DNA from 3 places in the Rhizobium sp. OAE497 genome. Region 1 is predicted to be linked to each of the others. Evidence: riboswitches for the same ligand, from Rfam matches in the RefSeq annotation. Region 1 holds a riboswitch; each other region holds the start of a gene.

Region 1 (4,408 bases):
TGGCGGAATCGGCGGTTCTCGCCGCCGAGGAAATCAAGCGCTTCGGCATCACGCCGCGCGCCGCCCTCGTCTCGCATTCCAACTTCGGCTCGCGCGAAAGCGAGAGCGCCACGAAGATGCGCGGCGCCCTGCAGCTGATCCGCGAGGCAGCGCCCGATCTCGAAGTCGATGGCGAAATGCATGGCGAAAGCGCGATTGCCGACGAGATCCGCAAGCGCGTCATGCCATCCACGACGCTGCACGGCGAAGCCAATCTCCTGGTCTTCCCGAACCTCGATGCGGCCAACATCACGCTCGGCGTCGTCAAGTCGATGACCGACGGCCTGCATGTCGGCCCGATCCTGCTCGGCACGGCGCTCCCGGCTCATATCCTGGCGCCTTCGGTCACCTCGCGCGGCGTCGTCAACATGGCGGCTCTCGCCGTCGTCGAAGCACAGCAGCCGGCGTGAATTTGCAGTCGATCGGAAAAATGCGTTAGAATTCCTTCGTTAGCTTGTTAACGGAAGGCAGCTAGACAGGATGGATGCGGCAAATGCCCTGCCGCTTCCGGTTTGACTATGCTGCGGGATGATACCGTGAAACGCCGAAGCCTGACCCTTGCCCTTTTCCTTGCGGCTGCCGCGCCAGCGGCAGCGCAGACGAACGCGATCTGCGAAGATCTGCGCGGCCGCCTTGCCGACCTGCCGCAGGTGATCGGCAACGGCCCGGAAATCCGCCAATATGCGAGCGCGATAGCCGAGCAGAACCTCGAGCTCCGCAAGCTGCGCAACGACCTGCGCAGCAACGGCTGCAGCGTCGACAGCATGGTCGTCATCGGCGGCGAGAATGCCGGCTACTGCAGCGACCTGCAGGAATCCGAAGCACGGATGATCGACAACATCCACTACCTCCAGGACCGCCGCAACCAGCTGCGCGAATCCGGCGGCAGCGATATCAACGAACGCCGCCAGCTGATGGCCGCCCTTGACGACAACGGCTGCAACGACGATCCCGGCTATCAACCGGACGAGCGCGCCTACGAGCCGGCGCCAAGCACTGAAGAACAGGCGATGCGCGGCGATACCTTCATCCCGCTCGGCAACGGCGAGGAAGGCAACACGCAATATGGCGTGCCGCGCGGCGAGATGATGTCGCATGTCAGCACCATGTGCGTGCGAACCTGCGACGGCGGCTTCTTCCCGATCAGCACCAACGCCACCTCGATCGATTTCAGCCGCGATGCCTCGACCTGCTCGAAAATGTGCCCCGGCATCGAGACCGAGCTCTTTTATCAGGACGTTTCGAACACCGACGCGGCCAATATGATCTCGGCCGCCACGGGCACCCGCTACAGCGCGATGCCGAACGCCTTCGCCTACAAGAACCGCGCTCCCGGCGAAAAGTCGTCCTGCAGCTGCAATCTGACCGCCTATTACGAGCAAATGCGAAAGAACCAGACCGTAAGCGAACCGCCGCCGAAGGGCTCGATCACGACGATCACCACCAAGCCTGCAGCCACGGCATCTCAAACGCCGGCTGCACCGCAGCCACAGATCCCGGACCGGCCCTATGAGCCGCAGAATAGCAAGGTCCGCCAGGTCGGCCCGCAATTCCTCGCAGGCGACCAGGGCAGCATCGATCTGAAGAACCCGGCAACATCAGGCCCGCAGCCGCAGCAGCAACAGCAGAACTAAGACCAGCCGGCATACGCTGAACGTCTGCCGTTCCTAGCGGCGGCCCCAGCCATCGCGGAAGACCAGCTCCTCGAGCGGCAGCCGCTGCCGCCAGCCTTTGACGGCGAGTTCCGGCTCCCGGTAGAGCTCGTCGACATAGCCGATGCAAAGCCAGGCAACGATCTCGATATGCGCGGGCACGCCGAGGATCTCCTTGAGCTCGCTTTCATGAAAGATGCTGACCCAGCCGACGCCGACGCCTTCGGCCCTCGCCGCAAGCCACAGGTTCTGCACGGCGCAGACGGTCGAATAGCTGTCCATCCGCGGATTATGCGTACGCCCCAGCACCACCTCGCCGCTGCGCGAGGGATCGCAGGTGATGCAGAGGCCGAGCGGTGCCTTGAGGATGCCTTCGAGCTTCAGCGACCGGTAGGTCGCCTGCCGCTCGCCATCGAACATCCCGGCCGCCTCATGGTTGGCGCGATCGAACGCCTCCCATACCCGCCGGCGCACGGCCGCATCATCGACGACGATAAAATTCCACGGCTGCATGAAGCCGACCGACGGCGCATGATGCGCGGCCGCAAGCAGCCGCATCAGCACATCCTCGGGTACCGGATCCGGCAAAAACTGGTCGCGCACGTCGCGCCTGGTCATGATCGCCCGGTAGACGGCATCGCGCTCGTCACCGGAAAAAGCGGATGCGCGCTGCAGCGCATCCCCGCTCAAGGGTCGCATCGTCAAATCCCCAACAACGCAACCGACCCGCCGTCCGCGCGGGATCAGTCTATGATGCCAGGCCGGTCTTCTGACTTGGCGTCATCCGCCCGCCGCAGCCTTCCCGGTGTCAACCAGTGGCACGATGCGGCAGGCGTCAGCCTTACAGCGTTGGGCACGTTCCGGTCTCACACCGGATTCCCGATTCTCCCGCCGCTGGCGGGCACCTGACGAAAACCCTCTTGCCCGTTTTACCGGCGCGCTTCAAGTGGCCGGGAAATAGCGCACATAGGCAAACTCATCACCATCCGGTGACCAGCAGGGAACATTGATCGTGCCCTGCCCGCCGAACAGTTCGAACAGCGTCGTCAGGTTGCCGCCATCCATGTCCATCAGCCGCAGCCTGACATGCAGGTCGCGCGGGTGATCGAAGACATCTGGATCGTAGGAGAGGATCAGCACCTTGTCGTTAGCAGGTGCTGGATGGGCAAACCAGTTGCCGTAATTGTCGTGGGTCACCTGCTCCAGCCCGGTACCGTCAGGATGGATGCGCCAGATCTGCATCAGCCCGGTGCGGCTGGAATTGAAATAGATCCACTGCCCGTCGAAGGAATAGTCCGGCCCGTCATTGCGCCCCTCCCCATGCGTCAGCCGCCGCTCGGCGCCGCCATCGACCGCTATCGTGTAGATGTCGAAGACGTCGTCGCGGATACCGCAATAGGCCAATTCCTTGCCGTCGGGCGACCAGCCGTGCCAGTAGGACGGAAGATTGGTGGTCACCTGCTTCGGCGCCCCACCTTCCGCCGAAAGCGTGTAGATGCAGGATTTGCCATATTCCGTCTTGTCCGAAATGACATAGTGCCGGCCATCGGGCGAAATGCCGTGATCGTTGTTGCAAGCAGCGGCAAAGCCGGTGTCGACCTGCCTCAGCCCACCCTCACCATCCGGTGACAAGCGATAGAGCAGCCCATCGCCGTTCAGCAGCAGATAGCGCCCGTCAGGCGAAAAGTTCGGTGCCTCGATCAGCTGCTCCGTCTGGAAAACCACCCGGCTCTTGGCCGTACGGATATTGTAGATCTCGACCGAACTGCGCATGCATGCCTCCCGCATTGTGCGGCGGTCCGGCTATCCGCCGTTCCGCTTCATTCTGATTTGCATGCGGTTTGTGCCATGCATCTGTGTCTCGATAAAGTCGCATCGCTTCAAAAGCGAACTGAGGTTCGGAGCGCCGAAATGCTGTGCCTTGAAGTCGGGATAGACCTGCCGCAGCAAGGTGCCGAGCTCAGCAATATCCAGCCAGCCTTCCTCCCTCAGCTTCGCCGTCTGCAGCGCCTGCGCGATATAGGGCCGGATGCTCGGTGATGGCTGCAGCGCCACGACCTTGGCCAGTGCCGGAAGGCTTGCCGGCGCCTCTGCGAGACGCAACTCGAAGAAATCATCGAACGACTCGCGCAGCAGCCTGGAAGCATTCGGCGCGCCAACCCCGATCGCCTGCTTGCCGCGCATCCTGATACGCGTCGCCAGATGGCCGACGTCGCGATCGCTGCTGGCGATGCAGAAAAGATCGATCGCCGAGGCGCCGAGATATTCCATCGCATCGACGGCAAGCAGGATGTCCGCACCATTCTTGCCCGACTGGGAGCTGACCGCCGTCTGCAGGCTGAGCGCATGCTTTCCGGCAGCCGCGACCCACGGCTGGGCAGCCTCCCGCGTGAAATCGCCATAGGCGCGCCGCTCGACAAGGCGCCCGTAGCCGGATGCGATGTCGATGATCTCGCCCGCCGAGCGCGCCGGCAGGTTTTCGGTATCGATGAAGACGGCGACTTTCGTATCACGCACGATCAGGACCTCCCGCATTTCTGACGATAGAAACGCGGGAAGATGCGGAAGTCAGCAGCTTTCGGTTGATCGGGTTAACGATCGCTAACTGCGATCCCTAAACCGGTTGGTAATCGGGTAGCGGCGATCACGGCCGAAATTCTTCTTGGTGATCTTCACGCCCGGCGCCGACTGGCGGCGCTTGTATTCGGCGAGATAGA
Region 2 (4,408 bases), 150 kb from region 1:
CGGAAGAGCTATGCCGAAAGCGTCGACAGGGCGCTGGATGACGTGGCGGCCGAGCTGGAGCGCCACCTCGACCGCGACTGGCTGCAGCGGCTGCTGGGCTAGATTTCGCCGGAGACCTCGCGGCGGCGGCGGTCCAGTTCTTCCGTATAACGGCGCAGCGTATGGCTTTCGCTGAGCTGGCCGACGACCTTGCGCTCGATCAGATTGTTGAGTACGGCGAGCGCTTCACTCTCGGTCTTGTCGAAGATCGCGGCGGCCTGCTTGGCGTTCATCTGCGGCTGCAGGAAGTCGTTCTTGTAGCGGATGAAGCTCTCCAGGCCCTTGCCCTCGTCATCCGTATCGATCGGATTGGAATGGATTTCGGGGACAAGGACGAGGCCGGCATATTTGCCGGTATCATCGACGAGGATGACGCGCTGCGTGGAACCGGCCGGGAAGGTCTTCTTGAACTCCTCGACGGAGGTCGCGACATTGGCGGTCTTCACGTCGGCGCGCATCAGCTTGCCGACCGTCAGGTTGCGGATCCAGCCGACATCATGGGCGCTGCGGATGCTTTCACCACGCAGATGGAAGCGCCATGTGGCGAAGGAGTAGCCGAAGGTGGTGCGCACGACGAGCGACGAGGTGATGACGGCGGCGAGCACCAGCGCGGTGATCGGGAAGTCGCCGGTGATCTCGAGCGCCAGGAAAGTCATCGTCAACGGTCCGCCGATGATGGCGACTGCGAGCGAACTCATGCCGACGACGGCATAGACCTCCGGTGTCAGTGACGCATGTGCAAAGAACGGCGCCGAATAGGCGAAGAGCTTGCCGAGCAGGGCGCCCATGAACAGCGAGGCGAAGAACAGGCCGCCTCTGAAGCCGGAGCCGATCGATACGGCGGAGGCGAAGGATTTCAACAGCAGAATGCCGATCAGCGCCGGGATCGCCACCTGATGCGACAGGTTGAGATGCAGGGCGCCATGGCCTGCCGAGAGCACTTGCGGCGAAATCATCGCCAGCAGGCCGACGACGATGCCGCCGAGCGCTGGGCGGGCATAGGTCGGCACCGAGCTCTTGCGCGCCAGTTCCTCGATGAAGGAGACGCCCTGCATGATCAGAATGCCGGCACCGGCGCAGCAACCACCGAGCAGGATCGCTGGAACGTAGTCGGCCGGAACGACGCTGCCGAATTGGCCGACATCGATGGTAAAGTCGCTGCCGGCAAGCAGGCGGGCGATCAGTGTCGAGAGCAGCGCGGAAACGACGACGGGGGTCAGCGAGACGATCGTGTAGGTGCCGATGATCAGCTCGAAGGCATAGAAGGCGCCGGTCAGCGGCGCGTTGAAAGCGGCGGCGATGGCACCTGCCGCGCCGCAGCCGACGAGGACGCGCAGATCGGCGCGGCGCAGCTGCAGCTTCAGGCCGAGCTTGGAGGCAAGACCGGCCGCAAGCTGCGTATAGCCGGCCTCGAGGCCGACGGAGGCGCCGAAGCCGTTTGAAATCAGGTTCTGGATGGCGACGATCACGCTATCGGTCAGCGACAGGCGGCCGCCATGCAGCGCGTTCGCCTCGATCGGGTCGACCATCGGCTTCTTGCGCGTTCTGCTGAGGATGAACAGCAGCAGACCGAGAAGCAGACCGCCGCAGATCGGCGCCAAGAGCAGGAGCAGCTTGTTGTCGATCTCCGACGAGCTGAGACGATCGACATCGCTGATGCCGAAGATCAGGCTGTGCATTTCGCGCGAGATCAGGCTCATGCCGGTCACCGCGCAACCGGCGATGATGCCGACAGCGCCGCCCGCGAAAACCATGCCCATTTCATTCTGGCGCGCCAGCGCGCGCAGCCGCGCCATATCGAATTTGAGATGGCGCCGCGCGAGGCGGCCGATGTCGGTTTTCGTGAGCATGATGAGAGAACTAGGCGATGGAATGCAGGATCAAGGAAGCGCGCTTTTTGCGCCGCATGATTTCGCGAGCAATTGCAGCAAAAGAGAGGCGGTTGCAAACGAAATGTCGCCTTAAGTCAATGAATTTAATAGACTATCTGTTTGGTAGACTCAGTAGGGTTAAGGGCGGGCTGTTTGGATTGCCCCGGCATCGATTGACTTCGCATGGCCGCACGCCTAACGATGCGTTCAATTACGGATGGTTCCGGGGCGGCGGTTGCTGCCCGGGATGAAAAGGGAATGTGACGGGGCGGACCCAAACCGGGCGCCTTCATCACAGCCGACCCCGCGACTGTAGAGCGGTCAGGGTCTTCCATCCGGTGCACCGGCACCACTGCCTGATCGCTGCATTCCGCAGCAGGGCAATGACTGACGGACACCGGAAAAGCCACTGGAAATGCATCGTGATCAGCCGGGGCAGGACGCCTCTTATTCTACGAATCGTCCGCCTTTTCACGAGAATGCAGCCGGGAAGGCGAGGAAGATCCGCTGGCACGATCAGGGATGGCCTTTCGGCCGTCCCTGTCGGGGCCGACAACCGCGAGCCAGGAGACCTGCCATCTGTGCCGGGCGAAGAGCCCCTTGGGCATTCCCGCCCGCTGCCAGCACGGAGGTTGTCATGGCTGAAACGAGAATTTTCATGCCGCTATGTGCGGCGCCTCAGAGGGTTTTCCTCACTCCTGTGGTCTTAGGGCTGCGCCCACTGGATGTCACAGGAATCCAGCGTGCCCAAATCCTTGGGCACGGGAGACTCATTTCCTTGTTGCTGCGATTCATTCACGGCGCAGACGCGCCGTGGCTGGATTCCCGTGACAGGCACAGGAATGAGGGAAGACCGAGAGATATGTGCCCCAGCACGGTGGCCTTCGCATGAGCAATGCGACTTTCATCCTCGGCGGCGCCCGGTCCGGCAAGTCCCGCTTCGCCGAAAATCTCATGACCGCTACCGGTCTCGAACGTCACTACCTGGCGACGGGGCGAGCATGGGATGACGAGATGCGGGCGCGGATCGAGCAGCATCGGGCCGATCGCGGGCCGTCGTGGCAGACCCATGAGGAGCCGCTGCAGCTTGCCGAGCGCCTGGCGGCGATCGACGGCGCGGGGCGGGCGATCCTGGTCGATTGCCTGACACTGTGGGTCACCAATCTGATGATGGACGAGCGCGATGTGGCGGCGGAGAGTGCCGCGCTCGCGGCCTGGCTGCCGAAGGCGAAGGCGCGGCTCGTTCTTGTTTCCAATGAAGTCGGCCTCGGGATCGTTCCCGAAAACCGGATGGCGCGGGATTTTCGCGACCATGCCGGGCGGCTGCACCAGATGATCGCGGGCTGCGCCGCGGACGTGTATTTTATCGCGGCAGGTCTGCCGCTGAAGATGAAGGGTTGAACGAATGAACCAGCAGAAAATCCCCGCAACCGTGATCACCGGCTTCCTCGGGGCCGGCAAGACGACGATGATCCGCAACCTGCTTTCCAATACCGGCGGCAAGAAGATCGCGCTGATCATCAACGAATTCGGCGATCTCGGCGTCGATGGCGACGTGCTGAAGGGTTGCGGTGCTGAAAATTGCACTGAGGACGATATCATCGAGCTCACCAACGGCTGCATCTGCTGCACCGTCGCCGACGATTTCATTCCGACGATGACCAAGCTTCTGGAGCGCGATCAGCGCCCCGACCACATCGTCATCGAGACCTCGGGTCTGGCGCTGCCGCAGCCGCTGGTCGCCGCCTTCAACTGGCCGGACATCCGCAGCGAAGTCACCGTCGACGGCGTCATCACCGTTGTCGATAGCGCCGCCGTCGCTGCAGGGCGTTTTGCCGACGACCACGATGCCGTCGAGGCGCGCCGCGTCGAGGACGAATCCCTCGATCACGAAAGCCCGATCGAGGAACTGTTCGAGGATCAGCTGACCTGCGCCGATCTGATCGTTCTCAACAAGACCGACCTGCTGGACAGCGAAGGCCTCGTCCGCGTACGCGAGGAAGTGACCTCGCGCATCTCTCGCAAGCCTGCGCTGATCGAAGCGAAGAACGGCGATGTCCCGGCAAGCGTTCTGCTCGGCCTCGGCATCGGCACGGAAGAGGATATCGCCAACCGCAAGTCCCATCACGAGCTGGAGCATGAAGATGGCACGCCGCATGACCACGACGAGTTCGACAGCTTCGTCGTCGAGCTCGGCACGCTTGCCGATCCCGCCGGGTTCATCGAGAAGCTGAAGGGCGTGATTTCAGAGCATGACGTGCTGCGCCTGAAGGGCTTTGCCGATGTCTCCGGCAAGCCGATGCGCCTGCAGATCCAGGCTGTCGGCAGCCGCATCGACCAGTATTTCGACCGTGCCTGGGCGCCGAGTGAAACCCGCGGCACGCGCCTCGTCGTCATCGGCCTGCACGATATGGATGAAGCTGCCGTGCGCAAGGCAATCGAGGCGCTGGTCTGATCCATGCATCTGCTCCTCGCCCAGAAAGGAACGATCAGCGACG
Region 3 (4,408 bases), on a different contig from region 1:
CCGAGATCCATGAGGAGCCGAACAGCTTCATGGGCGAGCTCGCCCGGCTGCGGATCGTCACCTGGGCGACCGTGGCGCTGTTTTCCTTCGTTGTCATGCTCGGCCTGTTCCTGATCGTCAGGCGCGGCAGCCGGACGATTGAGACCCAGCGCCATGCGCTGAGCCATCGCGCCGAGGAGGCGGAACTGGCTTCCAAGGAGCTGATGGAGCTGCGCGATACGGCGCGGCGCGCCTCGATGGAGCTCGCCAACATGAACGAGACCTTCATCCGCCGCATCGGCGCCGATCTGCATGATGGTCCCGTTCAGCTGATGACGCTCGCCATCCTGCAGCTCGACGAGCTGCGGGACCTGACCCGCAAGGATGAACGCGACAGGGCTCTCGACGCGACGAACAAGGCGCTGGGCGAAGCGCTCATCGAAACGCGCACGGTGACGAAGTCGCTGCTCCTGCCGGAGATCCTGCATCTCTGGGCCAAGGATGTGGTGGCCGAAGCGATCAAGCAGCACGAGGCGCGCACGCGAACCAAGGTCGCATTCACCTCAAGCGGCACGAATGCCGATCTGCCCCCGGCGCTGAAGACCTGCATCTACCGCTTCGTGCAGGAGGGGCTCAACAATGCCTACCGACATGCCGGCGCCAACGGTCAGCGTGTCCGATGTCGCATCGACATGCCGGTCATCTCGATTTCGGTCGAGGATGACGGTCTGCCTCCGGGGACGCTGCCGCTTGCGGCGCGCGAAGGGGGAATGGGGCTTTACGGCCTTCGCCAGCGCATCGAAAGCTTCGGCGGGTCGCTGACCATCGGCAAGCGCCCGGATGGCGGGATGGTGCTGACAATGACGCTGGAACTGCAGCAGGCGGATGCCGCCGCCCATTGAGCCGGAACTAGCCGAATTGATAGGTAGCTATAAGCATAGATGTGGAATAGACACAAATACGATGAAGTTAACCAAGCATTAAAATCCAGCTTTATGTTTTGCTCTGATTACATTAGAGCTGTTGGATAGAAAGACGAGGGGGTTATTCGTCATCATGTCTATCTCGGTCGCGTTCGTAGATGATCATCCAATATTACTGGATGGACTGGTTAATCTTTACTCCGCTAAGGATGACCTCCGGGTCACGGCGCGCGGTGAGAATGCCATCGACGCCCTGAAGATCGTCGAGGAGCATCGTCCCGATGTCCTCGTCACCGATCTCAGCATGCCGGGCGACACGCTGGCGGCGCTTGAGCTGATCCAGAAGAATTACGAAGGCACCAAGGTCGTGGTCTTCACCGCGACCGCCAATATCGACACGGCGATCCAGGTTCTCAATCTCGGCGTCTGCGGCTATGTGCTCAAGGGCAGCACGGCGCGCGATCTCTACGAGGCGATCAAGACCGTCCATGACGGCAGCACTTTCATCACGCCGGGCTTCGCCACCAAGGTCATCCTGTCGATGAAGACGGCTGAAATCCGCCGCAAGGCGCAGATGCAGAAGCGGCTCAGCGCCCGCGAGGAGCAGATCGTCACCTACCTGCTGCAGGGCAAGACCAACCGCGAAATCGCCAGCATGCTCGACATCAGCGAGAAGACCGTCAAGCACTACATGACGCTGCTGATGCAGAAACTCGACGCCCGCAACCGCGTCGAAGTCGTGCTTGCGGCGCAGAAGCTGCAGGCGCCGGTCGAGACCAGCGCTCCACAGATGTTGTCATAGGCCTATGGCCTAACGCGGCTCCTGAAGTAGGGCAGGCTGGCCAATTTTCTTCGGTAGCAGAGTGTGAGAGGGGAGCAAACGCGGCTGGCATTGACCCCCGCGTTTACTCCCCATTCACCATGTTCGCTGGATTTCCCCACTTTCCTCCGTGCTGTTGGCAAACAAATTATTGACGCTGATTTTGACTCGCGTACTATATCTAGTGTTCGAGGTTCTCACGATTCGTAGGGGTCGTGGGCTAAGACGGGAATTCGGTGAGACCCGCTGCAAAGCGGGACAATGCCGGAGCTGCCCCCGCAACTGTAAGCGGCGAGCATCTGTCCCATTTCGGGTCACTGGGTCATGAAGACCCGGGAAGGCCGGGATGAATGTGATGATCCGCAAGCCAGGAGACCTGCCTTGAGCGAAAACGTCCACGGGCGGGGTGTCCGGCTGGCGAGCGATGAGATGCGCGCATGATGCGGCTCTTCGCTTCCTCCGGTGTGTCCTGCATGAGCCACTTCGGGGTGAAGTCTTATGTCTTTGAGTTTCAGATCATACCGGCGCGAATGACGGGCTGCTGACGCCCGGCAATCGGTAACGGCTGCCTTCCATTTCGGTCTTCCCAAACGCGGATATCGGCGGATGTCCGAACGATATCCCATGCCTTCCAGTCACGAGGTTTTCCCAATGAGCATCACCGTCTACAGCAAGCCCGCCTGCGTCCAGTGCACCGCGACCACCCGCGCCCTCGACCGCCAGGGCATCGACTACACGATCATCGACGTTTCCACCGATAGCGCTGCCTACGAGCTGGTGCAGGGCCTCGGCTACCGCCAGGTGCCCGTCGTCATCGCCGGCGAGCAGCATTGGGCCGGCTTCCGCCCCGACATGATCAGCGCGCTCGCCTGATCGGCCGCAGCGATGGGCGAGATCGTCTATTTTTCCAGCCGGTCGGAGAACACCCATCGTTTCGTCGAGAAGCTCGGCCTTCCCGCGCAGCGCATCCCCATCACAGGCGCGACCCTGCAGGCAGGGTCGCCCTATGTGCTTGTCGTCCCAACCTATAGCGGCGAGGGCGGCAAGGGGGCCGTGCCCAAACAGGTGATCCGTTTCTTGAACGATGCGGCAAACCGTTCGAACCTTCGCGGCGTGATCGCTGCGGGCAACAGCAACTTCGGCGAGACCTACGGGCTTGCCGGCGACATCATCTCGCGCAAATGCCAGGTGCCGTACCTCTACAGGTTCGAGCTTCTCGGCACGGCCGACGACGTCGCCAATGTCAAACACGGATTGGAACGATTTTGGACACGGCAGTTCTCGAGCGCCCCTTGAAGGCGCAGGCCGCTGACGCCGCGCTGGATTATCACGCGCTGAACGCGATGCTGAACCTCTATGACGGCGAGGGAAAGATCCAGCTGGACAAGGACCGGCAGGCGGCCAAGCAGTATTTCCTGCAGCACGTCAACCAGAACACCGTCTTCTTCCATAACCTCCGGGAGAAGCTCGACTATCTGGTGACCGAGGGCTACTACGAGCAGGAGGTTCTGGACCAGTATTCGTTCAATTTCGTCCGCGATCTCTTCGATCACGCCTACGACAAGAAATTCCGGTTCCCGACCTTCCTCGGTGCCTTCAAATATTACACCAGCTACACGCTGAAGACCTTCGACGGGAAGCGCTATCTGGAGCGCTACGAAGACCGCATCTGCATGGTGGCGCTGGCGCTGGCGCGGGGCAACGAGGCGCTCGCCCGCGACATGGTCGACGAGATCATTTCCGGCCGCTTCCAGCCGGCGACGCCGACTTTCCTCAATGCCGGCAAGAAGCAGCGCGGCGAGCTCGTCTCCTGCTTCCTGATGCGGGTCGAGGACAATATGGAATCGATCGGCCGTTCGATCAATTCGGCGCTGCAGCTTTCCAAGCGCGGCGGCGGCGTGGCGCTGTCGCTGACCAATATCCGCGAGGCCGGTGCGCCGATCAAGCACATCGAGAACCAGTCGTCGGGCATCATTCCGGTGATGAAGCTCCTGGAAGATGCGTTTTCTTATGCGAACCAGCTCGGCGCTCGGCAAGGGGCCGGTGCGGTCTATCTGAATGCGCATCACCCCGACATCATGCGCTTCCTCGACACCAAGCGCGAGAATGCCGACGAGAAGATCCGCATCAAGACGCTGTCGCTCGGCGTCGTCATCCCCGATATCACCTTCGAACTCGCCAAGAACAACGAGGACATGTACCTCTTCTCGCCCTATGACGTGGAACGCGTCTACGGCGTGCCCTTCACCGAGATTTCGGTCAGCGAAAAGTATCGCGAGATGGTGGCCGACAGCCGCATTCGCAAGAAGAAGATCAAGGCGCGTGACTTCTTCCAGGTGATCGCCGAAATCCAGTTCGAGAGCGGCTATCCCTACATCATGTTCGAAGACACGGTGAACAAGGCGAACCCGATCGCCGGGCGCATCACCATGAGCAATCTCTGCTCGGAAATCCTGCAGGTCAGCGAGGCCAGCGAATATAACGACGATCTGTCCTACAAGCATATGGGCAAGGATATCTCCTGCAATCTCGGCTCGCTGAACATCGCCGCGGCGATGGATTCGGCCGATTTCGGCAAGACGATCGAGACTTCGATCCGGGCGCTGACGGCGGTTTCCGACATGAGCCATATCTCCTCGGTCCCGTCGATCGAGAAGGGCAATGACGAGAGCCACGCCATCGGTCT

The links. A riboswitch is a leader RNA that binds a small molecule or an ion and turns the genes downstream of it on or off. The one in region 1 is predicted to bind cobalamin.
Region 2: another riboswitch for cobalamin. It lies ahead of cobU (bifunctional adenosylcobinamide kinase/adenosylcobinamide-phosphate guanylyltransferase); the one in region 1 lies ahead of bluB (5,6-dimethylbenzimidazole synthase).
Region 3: another riboswitch for cobalamin. It lies ahead of nrdH (glutaredoxin-like protein NrdH); the one in region 1 lies ahead of bluB (5,6-dimethylbenzimidazole synthase).

Annotation. Positions count from the first base shown of each region.
Region 1 is NZ_JBEPOA010000001.1:2,020,422-2,024,829, forward strand. Features, by position in the region: gene ABIE40_RS10450 (NADP-dependent malic enzyme) at 1-449, shown strand, start outside; gene ABIE40_RS10455 (DUF2865 domain-containing protein) at 576-1,673, shown strand; gene bluB (5,6-dimethylbenzimidazole synthase) at 1,707-2,390, opposite strand; cobalamin riboswitch at 2,434-2,615, opposite strand; gene ABIE40_RS10465 (TolB family protein) at 2,634-3,464, opposite strand; gene ABIE40_RS10470 (NYN domain-containing protein) at 3,495-4,208, opposite strand; gene ABIE40_RS10475 (NAD+ synthase) at 4,293-4,408, opposite strand, start outside.
Region 2 is NZ_JBEPOA010000001.1:2,168,576-2,172,983, reverse strand. Features, by position in the region: gene ABIE40_RS11175 (cobyric acid synthase) at 1-102, shown strand, start outside; gene ABIE40_RS11170 (chloride channel protein) at 99-1,889, opposite strand; cobalamin riboswitch at 2,112-2,504, shown strand; gene cobU (bifunctional adenosylcobinamide kinase/adenosylcobinamide-phosphate guanylyltransferase) at 2,799-3,311, shown strand; gene cobW (cobalamin biosynthesis protein CobW) at 3,316-4,365, shown strand; gene cobN (cobaltochelatase subunit CobN) at 4,369-4,408, shown strand, end outside.
Region 3 is NZ_JBEPOA010000002.1:676,406-680,813, forward strand. Features, by position in the region: gene ABIE40_RS22640 (sensor histidine kinase) at 1-881, shown strand, start outside; gene ABIE40_RS22645 (response regulator) at 1,036-1,704, shown strand; cobalamin riboswitch at 1,897-2,120, shown strand; gene nrdH (glutaredoxin-like protein NrdH) at 2,374-2,595, shown strand; gene nrdI (class Ib ribonucleoside-diphosphate reductase assembly flavoprotein NrdI) at 2,608-3,018, shown strand; gene nrdE (class 1b ribonucleoside-diphosphate reductase subunit alpha) at 2,988-4,408, shown strand, end outside.